Regions from separate parts of the Kitasatospora misakiensis genome, predicted to be linked through region 3. Evidence: riboswitches for the same ligand, from Rfam matches in the RefSeq annotation. Region 3 holds a riboswitch; each other region holds the start of a gene.
The links. A riboswitch is a leader RNA that binds a small molecule or an ion and turns the genes downstream of it on or off. The one in region 3 is predicted to bind S-adenosylmethionine.
Positions count from the first base shown of each region.

Region 1: linked by a shared signal. The riboswitch ahead of ACFP3U_RS03800 (aminotransferase class V-fold PLP-dependent enzyme) and the one ahead of ACFP3U_RS33230 (IclR family transcriptional regulator) in region 3 are both predicted to bind S-adenosylmethionine.
Region 2: linked by a shared signal. The riboswitch ahead of thrC (threonine synthase) and the one ahead of ACFP3U_RS33230 (IclR family transcriptional regulator) in region 3 are both predicted to bind S-adenosylmethionine.

Region 1 covers NZ_JBHSOF010000002.1:424,936-430,333, forward strand. Annotated here, with positions in the region: gene ACFP3U_RS03790 (rhomboid family intramembrane serine protease) at 1-383, shown strand, start outside; gene ACFP3U_RS03795 (Lrp/AsnC ligand binding domain-containing protein) at 380-661, shown strand; gene ACFP3U_RS03800 (aminotransferase class V-fold PLP-dependent enzyme) at 675-2,090, opposite strand; SAM riboswitch class IV at 2,144-2,261, opposite strand; gene trpD (anthranilate phosphoribosyltransferase) at 2,370-3,446, opposite strand; gene ACFP3U_RS03810 (hypothetical protein) at 3,639-4,064, opposite strand; gene ctaE (aa3-type cytochrome oxidase subunit III) at 4,459-5,079, shown strand; gene qcrC (cytochrome bc1 complex diheme cytochrome c subunit) at 5,267-5,398, shown strand, end outside.
Region 2 covers NZ_JBHSOF010000053.1:18,998-24,395, forward strand. Annotated here, with positions in the region: gene otsB (trehalose-phosphatase) at 1-410, shown strand, start outside; gene ACFP3U_RS30265 (alpha,alpha-trehalose-phosphate synthase (UDP-forming)) at 385-1,863, opposite strand; gene ACFP3U_RS30270 (glucosyl-3-phosphoglycerate synthase) at 1,902-2,909, opposite strand; SAM riboswitch class I at 3,085-3,218, shown strand; gene thrC (threonine synthase) at 3,237-4,517, shown strand; gene ACFP3U_RS30280 (MoaD/ThiS family protein) at 4,582-4,857, shown strand.
Region 3 covers NZ_JBHSOF010000069.1:33-5,430, forward strand. Annotated here, with positions in the region: gene ACFP3U_RS33225 (SGNH/GDSL hydrolase family protein) at 304-1,584, shown strand; gene ACFP3U_RS33230 (IclR family transcriptional regulator) at 1,631-2,344, opposite strand; SAM riboswitch class I at 2,541-2,683, opposite strand; gene ACFP3U_RS33235 (DEAD/DEAH box helicase) at 2,869-4,458, opposite strand; gene ACFP3U_RS33240 (cold-shock protein) at 4,663-4,866, opposite strand; gene ACFP3U_RS33245 (hypothetical protein) at 5,364-5,398, shown strand, end outside.

The DNA.
Region 1 (5,398 bases), on a different contig from region 3:
ACTCGCCGGACTCGACCCGGGTGCTGATCGGCGCCTCGGGCGCGATCTCCGCCGTGCTCGGCGCCTATCTGCGCTTCCACCCGCGTGCCCGGGTCACCACGCTCGTCCCGCTGCTGCTCTTCCTGCCGCTGCGCTTCCCGGCCTGGCTGGTGCTGGGGCTCTGGTTCGCCCTCCAGTGGTGGTCCGTCCACTCCGCCGGGCCTGGGGTCGCGTACCTGGTGCACGTGATCGGCTTCGCGGCCGGCTTCCTCTACGCCTGCACCCTGATCGAGCGCCGGCCCCGGCGCACCGGCACCCGCACCCGCCCCCGCCCCCGCCCCCGCGACGGTGCGGCCGATGCCCGATACCCTGGCGGCACCTCACAAAGGAGTACGCGACCGTGATCACCGCCATCGTCCTGATCAAGACCAGTGTCGACCGCATCCCGGAGATCGCCGAGGCGATCGCCGCCATCGAGGGCGTCAGCGAGGTCTACTCGGTGACCGGCGGCTACGACCTGGTGGCGATGGCGCGGGTGCGCCGGCACGACGACCTCGCCGAGGTGATCCCCGGCCGGCTGAACAAGGTCCCGGGCGTGGCCCACACCGAGACCCAGATCGCCTTCCGCACCTACTCCCAGCACGACCTGGAGGCCGCGTTCGCGATCGGCCTCGACGAGTAGCCGACCGGAGGCCTCAGCCCTCGCGACGGGTGTCCACGACGCAGCGGCCGCCCTCGTTCCGGTAGGTCCACGCCGCGCCGTCCGTGACCAGCTCCCGGACGGCGGCCAGGAACCGGTCCACGTGCTCGTCCGGGGTGCCCGCGCCGAAGCTCACCCGGATCGCGTTCAGGCTGCGCTCGCCCGGCAGCGACGGCTCCGGCGCGCCGCACTCGGAGGGCGCGGCCTCCTCGTCGCCGAGCAGCGTGCGCACCAGCGGGTGGGCGCAGAAGAGGCCGTCCCGCACCCCGATGCCGTACTCGGCGGAGAGCGCGGCCGAGAAGTGCGAGCTGTTCCAGCCCCGGACGACGAAGGACAGCACGCCCACCCGGGCCGCGTCGGCGCCGAACAGGTTCAGCACCCTGACCTCCGGGATCTCCGCCAGGCCGGCGTCCAGCCGGGCGATCAGCGCCCGCTCGCGGGCCTCCAGCGCGTCGAACCCGGCCTCGCCGAGCGCCCGACAGGCCGCGGCGATCGCGTAGACGCCGATGACGTTCGGCGAACCGGCCTCGTGCCGGGCCGGACCGGTGTTCCACTGCACGGCCACCGAGCCGTCCGCCTCCCGGGCCACCGTACGGGTGGCGCCGCCGCCGGCCAGGTACGGCTCGGCCGCGTCCAGCCAGTCGGCCCGGCCGGCCAGCACCCCGGCGCCGAACGGCGCGTACAGCTTGTGGCCGGAGAAGGCGATCCAGTCGACGCCCAGCTCGCGCACCGAGACCCGGTGGTGCGGGGCCAGCTGCGCGGCGTCCAGCACCACCCGGGCGCCGTGCCGGTGGGCGGTCCGGGTCAGCTCGGCGACCGGCCAGAGCTCGCCGGTGACGTTCGAGGCGCCGGTGACACAGAGCAGCTTGGGGCCCTCGGGCGCCTCGGCGAGCGCGGCGTCGAAGGCGGCGACCGCCTCGGCGTGCGAACGCGGGGCCCGCAGGTAGGTGACGCTCAGACCGGCGTGCGCCCAGGGCAGCAGCGAGGCGTGGTGCTCGGTCTCGAAGGCGAACACCCTGGTCCCGGCCGGGACGGCGCCGGCCAGCAGGTTGAGCGAGTCGGTGGTGGCGCGGGTGAAGACCACCTGGTCGTCCTCGCGCAGGTCCAGGAACTCGGCGACGGTGCGGCGGCTCTGCTCGAACAGGTCGGTGGAGAGCTGCGACAGGTAGCCGGCGCCGCGGTGCACGCTGCCGTAGTACGGGGCGTAGGCGGCGACCTCGTCCCAGACCCGCTGGAGGGCCGGGGCGCTGGCGGCGTAGTCGAGCGCCGCGTAGGTGACCTTGTCACCGTTGGCGAGCGGGACCTGCACGTCGTGGCCGAGGACGGCGAGGGGGGTGCTCGGGAGGGGCCGCGCGGAGCGCGCCGAATCAAGGGTGGCGGCGGGCGACGGGCGGGCGGCGACAGAAGACATGGGGATGCACTCCTATACGGGTCAGGGACCCCGGGAGTGCGATGTGATCCGGGCGTCCGCGCTTGCCACGCGGACGGAACGCCACGTGACCCGGTCCTCACCCAGGGCACCCCGCCACGGACGGAGGGTTGCCGGACAGCAAGCTGGGGCTTGTCGCTGTCGCTCATGACCTGGCCAAGACTGTAGGTCGAGTCCACCCCCCGGTCAAACAGGAGTCCACATCCCGGACACGCGCAGGGGCCCACCGGGCGAACTCCCGATGGGCCCCCAACCGCCGTGTCACACCCGGGCGGTGGCCTCCGACCAGTGCTTCAGCAGGTCCGCCGCGGCACCCGAGTCGACGGCCTCGGCGGTACGCCGCATGGCCGCCCCGAGCTGCTCCGCGAGCGGGGCGCCGGTCAGGTCGAGCGCCACCAGCGCCGCCGCCGAGTTCAGCAGCACCGCGTCGCGGACCGGGCCGTGCTCCCCGGCGAGCATCCGGCGCGCGACCTCCGCGTTGTAGGCCGGGTCGCCGCCGCGCAGCGCCTCGATGCCGACCGGCTGGATGCCGACCTCGCGCGGGTCGAAGCTGGTCTCGGTGACGGCGCCGTCGCGGACGACCCACACCCGCGAGGTGGTGGTGATGGTCAGCTCGTCCAGCCCGTCGTCGCCCCGGAAGACCAGGGCGGTGGCGCCGCGCCGGGCGAGCACGCCGGCGATCAGGGCCGCCAGGCGGGTGTCGAAGCAGCCGATCGCGTGCGCCGTCACCCGGGCCGGGTTGGTGAGCGGCCCGAGGATGTTGAAGGCGGTGGGCACCCCGAGGTCGCGCCGGGCCGGCGCGGCGTGCCGCATCGACGGGTGGAAGGTGGCCGCGAAGCAGAAGGTGAGCCCGACCTCCTCGGCGACCTCGGCGACCCGGCGCGGCCGGAGGTCCAGCCTGATGCCCAGCTTCTCCAGCACGTCCGAGGAGCCGCTGGCCGAGGAGGCGGCCCGGTTGCCGTGCTTGACGACCTTGGCGCCGGCCGCGGCCGCGACGATCGCCGACATGGTGGAGATGTTGACGGTCTTGGCCCGGTCGCCGCCGGTGCCGACGATGTCCACGGCCGGACCGGGGATGTCCAGCGGCTCGGCGTGCGCGTACATCGAGTCGACCAGGCCGGAGATCTCGTCGACCGTCTCGCCCTTGGCCCGCAGCGCCACCATGAAGCCGGCGACCTGGACCGGGGAGGCCTCGCCGCTCATGATCCGGTCCATCGCCCACGCGGTGGCCGCGCGGTCGAGGTCCTCCCCCCGCAGCAGAGCCGACAGGATGTCCGGCCAGGAGCGGACCACCTGCGCGGGGTCGTTGCCGCCGTTCGCAGGGTGCACGTTCACCATGGCTGACTCCAGCTCTCGCTCCCCGGACACGGGGAAGGACGTAGGGACGGAGTCAGCCTATCGAGCGGCGGGGTGCCGGGGCTCCGCCGTTCACCCTTCTTCTCTTGTACTGAGACGCCGGGTGAGACACGGGGGCGGGGCACCGGCCCGCGCCACCGGAGCCGGGGCCCGGGCCGGACGGCTGCCGGGTGGCTACCGGGCGACGGGCGCCCGCTTGGCCAGCCGGGAGCGCAGCAGCGCGGCGGCGGCCTCGGCCAGCGCCACCGGGTCCACCGGCCGGGAGATCGCCGCGTCGGCCCGGCTCCAGGCGGCCAGCCAGGAGTCCTGCGGCCGGCCGATCAGCACCAGCACCGGCGGGCACCCGTAGATCTCGTCCTTCAGCTGCCGCGCGAGCCCGAGTCCGCCGGCCGGCACCGCCTCGCCGTCCAGGACGCAGAGGTCGACCCCGCCCTTCTCCAGCGCCTTGAGCACCGCGGGGGTGGTCGCGCACTCCAGGTAGGCCAGCTCCGGCAGGTCCGCCGCGGGCCGCCGACCGAGCGCGGTCAGCACCTGCTCGCGGGTGGTGCGGTCGTGGCTGTAGACGAGAACGGTCAGCGTCTCGTCGGTCGTGTACGCCATGGGCCCTGCTCCCTCAGTGTGATCCGGACCACGTTCGCCTCACCCCGGATGCTACTCCCGATCACCGGTGGCAGAGCCCTTCCCGCCGCGATCTCTTCCCGAGCCGCGCCGCCGACGGCTGGTCCGGGCGGAGCACGGCGCGTCACCCCCGGCCGCACAGACCACCCGTACGGCTGACGGGTGGGCTCTCCCCTTACTACCGACGGCACCCCGGAGCACCCCTCGACACGCCGGACGGGGCCGTAAGGGGCCGTCGAGGAACCGTCAGAAAAGGGACACGCCGCTGCTCAACGACGGTCCGGACGCCCCGTCGGGTGCCAGGGGGGCATACCGCACGCACCGGACACTCCGAGGGAGACCCCCCGACGTGAAGACGGAATAAGGGACCGACATAATGTCCGTCGTGGCGACAGCAACAGCAGTAGAAACCGGGCACGCGCACGGATCGGTCAACCGGCCGAACATGGTCAGCGTCGGAACGATCGTCTGGCTCAGTTCCGAGTTGATGTTCTTCGCGGCCCTCTTCGCGATGTACTTCACGCTCCGCTCCGTCAAGGGGCCGGAGTTCTGGACCGAGAAGGCGCACGCCCTCAACGTGCCCTTCTCCTCGGTCAACACCACGATCCTGGTGCTCTCCTCGCTCACCTGCCAGCTCGGCGTCTTCGCCGCCGAGCGCGGGGACGTGAAGAAGCTCCGCTCGTGGTTCGTCATCACCTTCGTGATGGGCGCGATCTTCATCGGCGGCCAGATCTTCGAGTACACCGAGCTGGTCAAGAAGGACGGCCTCTCGCTGTCCTCCGACCCGTACGGCACGGTGTTCTACCTGACCACCGGCTTCCACGGTCTGCACGTGACGGGTGGTCTGATCGCCTTCCTGCTCGTCCTGGGACGGACCTACGCAGCCAAGCGCTTCACTCACGAGCAGGCCACCGCCGCGATCGTGGTGTCGTACTACTGGCACTTCGTCGACGTCGTGTGGATCGGCCTGTTCGCGACCATCTACCTGATCAAGTAACCAGCTGATCAGGTCGCTGGCCACCGGCCTCGGGTCCCGCCCTCACCGGCGACGGCCCGATTTCGCCGGTGGCGACGCTCCCACCGACCGACCGCGCGCGCAGCCCTAGACAGGCAGCCTCGTGCCGGCCAGACCGGCCGCCGGGTGCACCCACCAGTCGACCAGATCCTGACACCGGGGTTATTCCGTGAAAAAGCTCTCCGCACGACGGCGCCACCCACTGGCGGCGCTGGTCGTCCTACTTCTCGCCCTGGCGGCAACCGGGGGGCTGTACGCCGCGTTCGCGCCCGCCGACAAGGCGCAGGCCGACGTCGCCGCG
Region 2 (5,398 bases), on a different contig from region 3:
ACACCCGGCGGACGGCCGCTCCGGAAGCCGCGTTCGAGCTGCTGCGGGCGCCGATGGAGCGGCTGGCGGACGCCCACGGCCTGGTGGTGGAGCCGGGCCGGCTGGTGCTGGAGCTGCGGCCGCCGGGGGTGGACAAGGGGGCGGCGCTGACCGGGCTGCTGCGCGAGCGGTCGGCCCGTTCGGTGCTCTTCGCGGGCGACGACCTGGGGGACGTCCCGGCCTTCGCGGCGGTGGAGGAGCTGCGCGCGGGGGGCCTGGCCGGGCTGCTGGTGTGCAGCGGCGCGGTGGGGGACGCGCCGGTGCGCGAACTCGCCGACCGGGCGGACCTGGTGGTCCCGGGCCCGGCCGGCGTGGTGGAGCTGCTCGGCGCGCTGGGGGAGGAGCTCAGCCGCCCGGCCGCAGGGCGTTGAGCTGGTCCAGGAACCACTGCTGGGGCGGCAGCGCCGTCGCCGCGGCGGCCAGCCGCTTGGTGCGGTCGGTCCGCTCCTCGGCCGCCATGGTCAGCCCGGCGTGCAGCGCGTCGGCGGTGGCCACGATGTCGTACGGGTTGACGCTCAGCGCGTCCTCGCCGAGTTCGGCGTGCGCGCCGGCCTCCCGGGAGAGGACGAGCGCGCAGCCCCGGTCGGAGACCACCGGGACCTCCTTGGCGACCAGGTTCATGCCGTCCCGGATCGGGTTGACCAGGGCCACGTCGGCCATCCGGTAGGCGGCCAGCGAGCGCGGGAAGTCGTCGTCCACGTGCAGGATCAGCGGCTGCCAGTCCGGTGTGCCGAACTCCGCCACGATCTCCGCGGCGAGCGACCGCACCTGGTCGGTGTAGGCCCGGTACTCGGCGAGGTCGGTGCGGGACGGGTAGGCGAAGGCGATGTGGACCACCCGGTCGCGCCACTCGGGGCGGGTGCGCAGCAGGTGCCGGTAGGCCAGGAAGCCGCGGACGATGTTCTTGCTCAGCTCGGTGCGGTCGACCCGGACGACGGTGCGGCGGTCGCCCACGGCGGCGCGCAGGGTGGCCAGCCGCTCGTCGACGTCCGGCCGGTGGGCGCGCTCGCGCAGGAAGTCGGCGTCGGCGCCGAGGCCGTGGACGCCGAGGGCGGTGGTGCGGCCGGCGTACGTCACGGTGAGCGCCTCGCGGTGGACCTCCGCGCCGAGGAACCGCTCGCAGCAGTCGGCGAAGGCGAGCGCCCAGCGGCGGGTCAGGAAGCCCGCCCGGTCGGCGCCGAGGACGCCGGTGAGGACGGCCTCGGCGATGTCGTCGGGCAGCAGCCGCAGGTACTCGGGCGGCGCCCAGGGGGTGTGCGAGAAGTGGCCGATCCGCAGGTCGGGGCGGGCCGCGCGGAGCAGCGCCGGGACGAGCGAGAGGTGGTAGTCCTGCACCAGGACGGCGGCGCCGGGGGCGGCCTCGGCGGCGAGGGCCTCGGCGAAGGCGGTGTTGTACGCGGTGTAGGCCTGCCACTCGGTGCGGAAGCCGGCGTCGAAGGCGGGGGCGGTCGGGGTGTTCCAGAGCAGGTGGTGGACGAACCAGAGGGTCGAGTTGGCGATGCCGTTGTAGGCGCGGGCGAAGGTCTCGGGGTCGATGTCGAGCATCCGGACGGCCTGGCCGCCGACCTCGTGGCCGGCCCGGTCGAGGCGGCCGTCGGGGGCCTCGCGGGCGGCCCGGCGGTCGGCGTCGGACAGGGCGGCGCAGACCCAGACGGCGTCCGGGTCGTCGATGGCGGAGAGCCCGGAGACCAGGCCGCCGCCGCCTCTGCGGAGGGTCAGCGTGCCGTCGTCCGCGGTGCCGAACGACACCGGTCCCCGGTTCGACGCCACCAGGACGGAGGCGGAGCCGGACGGATTCGAACGCTCGCTCGTGAGATCACCCATGGTTGGTTGGTTGCCGTGGGTCCGCGGCGGCAAACCCCTCAGCGTCGGGTGGCGTACTCGGGGACGGTGTGCATCGGCGGGCGCTCGGTACCGGTGACCGGGTGGGTGTGGGCGGTGAAGGCGCGGGTCAGCGGGTCGCGGGTGAACTGGGTGAGCAGCGGGTGGACCAGATCCGCGGAGGCCTTCAGTCGGTGCGTGCGGTCCAGTCGTTCCAGCGCGGTGCGGTAGATCGTGGCCGCCATTCGACCGAGTGCCTGGGCGTCCTGGTGCCGGTGGTGACGGACGCCGACGTCCACCTGGGCGAGCGCGTCCAGGCCGGCCGTCTCCAGGGCGTCGACGAGCAGGCCGAGCTCGACGCCGTAGCCGGTGGGGAAGGGCAGCCGTTCGAGCAGTGAGCGGCGGGCCGCGTACTCGCCGCCGAGCGGCTGGACGAAACCGGCGAGTTCCGGCCAGTGCAGGTTGAGCAGGGGGCGGGCGACGAGTTCGGTGACCCGGCCGCCGCCGGCCGGGACCACCGCGCCGTCGGTCTCCAGCGGCCGGTCGTACATCGCCTTGACCAGTTGGATGTCCGGCTCGGTGAGCAGCGGGCCGATGATGCCGGAGACCAGGGCCGGGTCGAACTCGCGCAGGTCGGCGTCGACGAAGCAGACGATCTCGCCGCGGGTGACCAGCAGCGAGCGCCAGAGCACCTCGCCCTTGCCGGGGGCGGCGGGCAGCCGGGGCAGGATGGCGTCCCGGTGGACGACGGTGGCGCCGGCCTCGGCGGCCACCTCGGCGGTGCCGTCGACGGAGCCGGAGTCGACCACCACCAGCTCGTCGACCAGCGGCAGCCGCTCCATCAGCTCGCGCCGGATGACCCGGACGATCCCGCCGACGGTGGCCTCCTCGTCCAGGGCGGGCAGCACGACGCTGACGGTGCCGGCCGGGCCGAGCGCGCGTTTGGCCGCCGGCAGGGTGTGCACCGGGCGGTCGGCCGCGTTCCACGAGCGCCGGCGCAGCCAGGACGCCGTCTCGGGGAGGAGCGCGGGGATCGGTTCGGCGGGCACGGTGCTCTCCTCGGCGGACGGGGTCTCCCCGGCCGGAGGCGGGGGGAGGGTGGGACGTGTCATCTCGCGTGGCGGACGGTCCCGTTCGGGACCGAGGCCTTCGGATACAGTCTTCGTACAGCGGTCGGACCTTCGCACGCCGGGGTCGCCGCTGAGCAGGACCACAACTTCACAGAGCTCATCCAGAGGGACTGAGGGAACGGCCCGTTGACGTCCCGGCAACCTTCTCGCTCGGCCGGCCTTCGGGCCCCGGCGGGACAGGTGCCAATTCCGGCCTGGGGCGCGACCGCGTCACGGGGAAGATGAGGAGAGAGGCCTCCGCCCATCATGTCTATCGACACCGTCGCACCCGCCGCCGTCGACCTCGGCCCCGCCACTCAGCTGTCCTGTCGCGAGTGCGGCACCCGGTTCCCGCTCGGCCCCAGCTTCGCGTGCCTGGAGTGCTTCGGCCCGCTGGAGATCGCCTACGACTTCGGCAGCGAGGGCGCCGAGGAGCTGCGCAAGCGGATCGAGGCCGGTCCGGCGTCGATCTGGCGCTACGCGCCGCTGCTGCCCGTCCCGGCCGACGTGGCGACCAAGCCGAACCTCAACCCGGGGTGGACCCCGCTGGTGAAGGCGGACAACCTGGGCCGCGAGCTCGGCTTCACCGGGCAGCTGCACATCAAGGACGACTCCGGCAACCCGACCCACTCCTTCAAGGACCGCGTGGTGGCCTGCGCCATCGAGGCGGCCCGCGCGTTCGGCTACACCACGCTGTCCTGCTCGTCGACCGGCAACCTGGCCGGCGCGGTGGGCGCGGCGGCGGCCCGGGCGGGCTTCCGGTCCTGCGTGTTCATCCCGCACGACCTGGAGCAGGGCAAGGTCGTGATGGCCGGGGTGTACGGCGGCGAGCTGGTCGGCATCGAGGGCAACTACGACGACGTGAACCGGTTCTGCTCGGAGCTGATCGGCGACCCGGCCGGCGAGGGCTGGGGCTTCGTCAACGTCAACCTGAGGCCGTACTACGGCGAGGGCTCCAAGACGCTCGCCTTCGAGATCTGCGAGCAGCTCGGCTGGCGGCTGCCGGAGCAGATCGTGATCCCGATCGCCTCGGGCTCCCAGCTCACCAAGATCGACAAGGGGCTGCAGGAGCTGATCAAGCTGGGCCTGGTCGAGGACCGGCCGTACCGGATCTTCGGCGCCCAGGCGGCGGGCTGCTCGCCGGTCTCGGCGGCGTACAAGGCCGGCCACGACGTGATCCGCCCGGTCAAGCCGGACACCATCGCCAAGTCGCTGGCGATCGGCAACCCGGCCGACGGCCCGTACGTGCTGGACATCGCCCGGCGCACCGGCGGCGCGGTCGAGGACGTGACCGACGAGGAGGTCGTCGCGGCGATCCGGCTGCTGGCCCGGACCGAGGGCATCTTCGCGGAGACCGCGGGCGGGGTGACCGTCGGCGTGCTGAAGAAGCTGGTCGAGACCGGGCAGCTGGACCCGTCGAAGGAGACCGTCGCGATCAACACCGGCGACGGCCTGAAGACGCTCGACGCCGTCGCGGACGCCGGGATGACCGCCGTCATCCGGCCGACCCTGGACGCCTTCCGGGGCGCCGGCCTGGCCTCCGCCTGATCCCCGCCCGACGTCTGCCACTCCCCAGCTCCACCCGCTCAGCGCCCGCAACGAGGAGACCCCCATGAGCGCCAACGTCCGCATCCCGACCATCCTGCGCACCTACACCGGCGGCGCCAGCGAGGTGCCCGCCGAGGGCGCCACGCTGGGCGAGGTCATCGCCGACCTGGAGCGGAACCACGCCGGGATCGCCGCGCGCATCCTGGACGACACCGGCAAGCTGCGCCGTTTCGTCAATGTCTACGTGAACGACGACGACGTGCGGTTCGCCGAGGGTCTGGCGACCGAGATCAAGGACGGCGCGAACGTTTCGATCATCCCGGCGGTCGCCGGCGGGTGAACCGTCGGACGCGCCCGTTCCCCGCGGGTCGGGCGCGCCGTTACCGGCCGTCCGCGGCACGGAATTCCGTGCCGCGGACGGCCGTGCGCATTTTGGCGGGAATGTATTCCGTCCCGGGCGGAGTAAAGTGTCGCTGGACCGGGAACAGGGGCGCGCCCGCCCCTTCTCCGGGAACGAATCCGCCGCATCGCCACCGCCGCCGCCGTCCCGCCCGCCGAGACCCGCGGCGGGCCTGTGACCCGGAAACATGTCAGGCCGGTGTCAGAATTCTGGCGCGGATTTTGGGTAATACGTCCGCTATGTCCGGCGGGAAATGCGGCGGCTTATCCCGATTGCTCCCGTACTGTCCTCCGGTGCCGCGGGTGAATTCCCCGCCATTGACCCTGTTGCAGAGGGCGTCGATCCGGATACATTCAGCCGCGGTCGACGCAATCGCCCGTTCGCCGGACGCCGTTCGGCGGCATCGGGAGGATTGTGGCGTGCGCGGCTGTGCCCAGGGGGGGTCCCCGGGCCGGCCTCCAACCAGACCCGGGCCCGCAGA
Region 3 (5,398 bases):
GAAAGGCGAATCCGGCCGCAATCATCCGAAATGAGCACGCCAAAGAAACCCGATGCCGGGCCGCGCTGGTGTTTCCAGAGGATTGGCCGCTCCGGGACCGTCCGCGCTGTTGCGTGTCCGGTGCTCCCTGCCAAGCGACTGGGCGACAGTACTCCTCCGCCGAGCCCAAAACAAATCGCCCCGTCGGGGGCCGGGCCACGACCGCACGCGGACCGCACCGGCCCGGCCGACCCCGTGTCACATTTCCTCGCCGCAGGGAGTCAGTGGTCATGAGACCGACCGACACGCCCCGAGGAGGGCCCCATGAATCCGCTGAATCCGCTCAGCCGCGTCGCTTCCGTCGCCGCACTGACCGCCGCCCTGTCGATCACCGCGACCGCCGCCCCCGCCTCGGCCGGCTCGGCGCACGCGCAGCGCTGGTCGGCCGCGTGGTCCGCGTCGATGATGCGGCCCTCCACGGCGCCCTGGTTCGCGACCTGGGCCGAGCAGGGCTTCGACCACCAGTCGGTGCGGGAGGTGGTGCGGCTCAGCACGGGCGGCAAGTCCGTCCGGTTCCGGCTGTCCAACCTCTACGGGACGACTCCCCTGCGGCTGACCGGCGCCGGCGCCGGCCGGGCCGCCGACGGGGCGGCCGTCGTCCCAGGGACGCTGCGGCCGTTGCGCTTCGCGCACCGGGACTCCGTCGTCGTCCCGGCCGGCGGGGAGGTGCTCAGTGACCCGGTGCCGCTGCCGACGGCGGCCGGCGACCGGGTCGCGCTGACCCTCTACTTCGACGGCCCGACCGGCCCGGCCACCTACCACCAGCTCTCGATGACCACCACGTACCGGGCCGACGGCGACCACCGCGGTGACACCGGCGCGGCGGCGTTCGGCGACGCCGTCCGCCCCGGATACGGCTCCTGGTACTACCTGAGCGGCGTCGAGGTCACCGGCGGGCGGCCGGTGGGCAGGGCGGTGGTGGCGTTCGGCGAGTCCACCACCGACGGGTTCGGGGCCACCGTCGACGGGGACGACCGCTACCCCGACCGTCTCGCCGAACGGCTCCTCGCCGCCGACCGGCCGCGCCCCGTGCTCAACGCCGGCATCGGCTCGAACAAGATGCTCGCCGATTCCGCCTGCGCCGGGGAGAGCGCCCTGGCCCGCTTCGAGCGCGACGTGCTCGACCAGCCGAACGTCGGCACCGTGATCGTCTCGCACGGTGTGAACGACATCCTCCGCGCCGGCGACCAGGTCTGCGGGGTGGACCGCGACGACCCGCCCGTCACGCTCCAGCGGCTGATCGACGCCCACCGCGCCCTGATCCGCACCGCCCACGCCCGTGGCGTCAAGGCCGTCGGCGCCACCCTGATGCCCTTCGGCGGCGCACCGTTCTGGAGTGAGCGGACCGACCGGCTGCGTCGCGACCTGAACGAGTGGATCCGCTCGTCCGGCGCGTACGACGCGGTGGCCGACTTCGACCGGGCGATCGACCCGGCGGGCACCGGCGCCATCCCGGACGGCTACCACGCCGGCGACCACCTCCACCCCAGCCCGCTCGGCTACCGGGCCATGGCCGACAGCGTCGATCTCGACAGCCTGCGGTGACCGCAGGAGCGGACAACAGGGCGGCGGTGGAGGGCGGTTGAGCCGGTCAGGGGCGGCGGAGCGACTCGGTGAGGCGGTCCGCCGCCTCGACGACGACCGAGGAGAGCAGGGCGCCGGGGTGGCGGGTGAGCCGTTCGATCGGACCGGAGACCGTGACGGCGGCCACCACCCGGTTGGCCGGTCCGCGGACGGGCGCGGAGACGGAGGCGACACCGATCTCGCGCTCCCCGATCGACTGGGCCCAGCCCCGGCGCCGCACCCCGCTCAGGGCCGTCGCGGTGAACCGGGCCCCCTGAAGGCCGCGGTGGAGCCGCTCGGGCTCCTCCCAGGCGAGCAGGACCTGGGCGGCGGCGCCGACCTTCATCGGGAGGGTGACCCCCACCGGCACGGTGTCCCGCAGGCCGGAGAGGCGCTCGGCGGCGGCCACGCAGATCCGGACCCCGCCCTGGCGGCGGTAGAGCTGGGCGCTCTCGCCGGTGAGGTCGCGCAGCCCGCTGAGGACCGGGCCGGCGGCGGCCAGCAGCCGGTCCTCACCGGCGGCGGCCGACAGCTCCCCGAGCCGGGGGCCGAGGATGAACCGGCCCTCCACGTCCCGGGCGACCAGGCGGTGCTGTTCGAGTGCGACGGCGAGCCGGTGGGCCGTGGGCCGCGCCAGGCCGGTCACCGCGACCAGGCCGGCCAGGGTGGCGGGGCCGGCCTCCAGGGTGCCGAGGATCGAGGTGACCTTGTCGAGCACGCCGACGCCGCTCGTGTTCTCCATGGATGTACTCCGTCTCAGATCCCGTGAGCCGCGCATGGGCCCGCTCACGGAGACTCCCCGCAGGGAGCCGGGGGGGTGGTCAGCGAGGGCGGGCCGCAGAAGTCGGCCGATTGCCTGCGCCGGGCACGAGACGGGTACGCGGAAGGCCCGGGACGGGAAGCGCCCGGGGGAAGGACAGCACTGAGAGCACCGTGTCTCCTCATCTTTCCCGCGCCACATTGGCGACAGGCCGGAGTTGGCACTGATCCCGGACGGCACGGCGCGTACTTCGGACGCCGGGTCGAACGGGGAGCTGCCGGGGCTTCGTAGGGCCGGTCCCTCCACCCCTCTGGATGATTCGCGAGGAACGATACAAGACTTCCCCGCCGGCTCGCCAAGCTTTACCGCTGCCAGCCCGCAGGCAGCAGGCAGCAGGCAGCAGGCAGCAGGCAGCAGGGGCGGAACGGGCGACGGCCCGAGAAACCCGACGAGCCCGGTCCGCAGCTGCGGACCGGGCTCGTCGGCGCCTCACGGCGAGGGCGGTGCTACGCGGCGACGGTGGCGCGCCGGGGCGGGCGGCGACGGCCGGTGGAGCCCTGGGCGTCGCGGCCGGAGCCGGTGCGGGTGCCGCCGGCCGTACGGGTGTCGCCGCCGGTCCGGGTGTCGCCGGCCGTGCGGGTGGAGCGGCCTCGGTGACCCCGGCTCGCGGACGGGCTGCGGCGCGGGCGCTCGACCACGGGGTCGGGAATCACGGTGGGGACGCCGGTGGGCACCCGGGCGCCGGTGATCCGGGCCAGGTCCTCATCGCCGGCGGTGACCCGGGTGGTGACGGGGGTGATGGCCGCCGTCGCCATCAGGCGGGTCATCGCGCGGCGCTGGTTGGGCAGCACCAGCGTGACCACGGTGCCGGACTCGCCGGCCCGGGCGGTGCGGCCGCCCCGGTGGAGGTAGTCCTTGTGGTCGGTCGGCGGGTCCAGGTTGACGACCAGGTCGAGGCCGTCGATGTGGATGCCCCGGGCGGCGACGTTGGTCGCGATCAGGGCCGTGACCTGGCCGGTCCGGAACTGGTCCAGGGTGCGGTTGCGCTGGGGCTGGGACTTGCCGCCGTGCAGGGCCGCGGCCTTCACCCCGTTCGCGAGCAGGTCCGCCACCAGGCGGTCGGCGCCGTCCTTGGTGTCGGTGAACATGATCACCCGGCCGTCCCGGGACGCGATGTGGGCGATCGTGGCGCCCTTGTCGAAGTTCTGCACGTGCAGGACGTGGTGCTCCATGGTGCTCACCGCGCCCGCCGACGGGTCCACCGAGTGGGTGACCGGGTCGTTGAGGAAGCGCCGCACCAGCCGGTCCACGTTGCGGTCCAGGGTGGCGGAGAACAGCATCGTCTGGCCGCCCTCGGCGACCTGCTCCAGGAGTTCGGTGACCTGCGGCAGGAAGCCCATGTCGGCCATCTGGTCGGCCTCGTCGAGCACCGTGATGCCGACCTCGTCGAGCCGGCAGTCACCGCGCTGGATCAGGTCCTTGAGCCGGCCGGGCGTGGCCACCACGACCTCGGCCCCGCGGTTCAGCGCCTGGGCCTGGCGTCCGATCGACATCCCGCCGACCGCGGTCGCCAGCCTCAGCCGCAGCGCGTGGGCGTAGGGGGTGAGGGCCTCGGTGACCTGCTGCGCGAGTTCGCGGGTGGGGACCAGCACCAGGGCCAGCGGGCGGCCCTTCTCGGCCCGGCGCCCGGCGGTGCGGGCCAGTACGGCGAGGCCGAAGGCGATGGTCTTGCCCGAGCCGGTGCGGCCGCGTCCGAGGACGTCGCGGCCGGCCAGCGAGTTCGGCAGCGTCGCGGCCTGGATCGGGAAGGGCGTGGTGACGCCCTGGCGGGTCAGTACCGACAGCAGGGCCTTCGGCATGTCCAGCTCGGCGAAGGACTCGACGGCGGGCAGGGCCGGGGTGGTGCTGACCGGCATCGCGAACTCGGCCGGCGCGGACGCGCCCTGGCCGGCGCCACGGCCGGGGGTCCGTCGGCCTCCGGCGGGCCGGGCGCCGTAGAAGGCGCCGCCACCCGAACGGGAGCCCCCCGCGGAGCGGGAGGCGGCGGCGGAGCGGGAGTTGGCGTTCTGATAGGGCGAGCGACTGGAACGGCTCATACGGGAAACCTTCCTCGGGGCGGCACGTCACGAGGAAGGCTCCATGGCGCGGAGCACCGGCGGAGACCGCAAGGAACGGGCCTGAACGGCCGAAACGGGCCGGAACGGCCGGGGATGCGCCGTGGCGCACATGCCGAGGGGCCCGCACCGAGCGTGTACGCGGTGCGGGCCCCTCGCTGCTTGGCGGGTGCCGTGGCAGAAGTACTACAGCGGGCGAATGTTCTCGGCCTGCGGGCCCTTCTGACCCTGCGTGACGTCGAACTCGACCTTCTGGCCCTCGAGCAGCTCACGGAAGCCGTTGGCGTTGATGTTCGAGTAGTGGGCGAACACGTCCGGACCGCCACCGTCCTGCTCGATGAAGCCGAAGCCCTTTTCCGAGTTGAACCACTTCACGGTGCCATTAGCCATAAAAATTTCTCCTTCAAAGCGTCCGGAGCGCACACAGCGTGTGCTCCGAGTCGCCGCACAAGCACCCACCCGGGGAAGAGCCGGGTAAACAAAAATGCGCCTGCGAAACATCAGCAGGCGCACACAAAGTTCATGGGGACCACTACTGCAACTAGGTCGACTCTAGCAGGCTCGGGCTCGCCGCGGGCGAATATTTCGCCCCCAATTTTTGAAAAGTGCTCCCGGGGCCGCCCGCCCCGGGCCGTCGCGGGCGCCAACGGGCCCCGGGCGCACGGTGGTTGGCGCGCTCGCGGGCCCTCCGAACCGACGGCGGGGGAGGGCGGATCCCACCGCCCTCCCCCGGTCGTGCCGCGGCGGCGAGGGCGCGCGGGCAATCCTCCGCGCCCACCCTGACCGCCCGCGCGCGGACCGCACCGACCTGCGACATTCCGCTCCGCTCGAACTCGCATGCGCCGAAAAGGGTTCGCTCCCGGGGTTTCCGGCGCATACTGGTGGGGATGACGAATTATTCAGCAGCGCGCCGCCCCCTCCC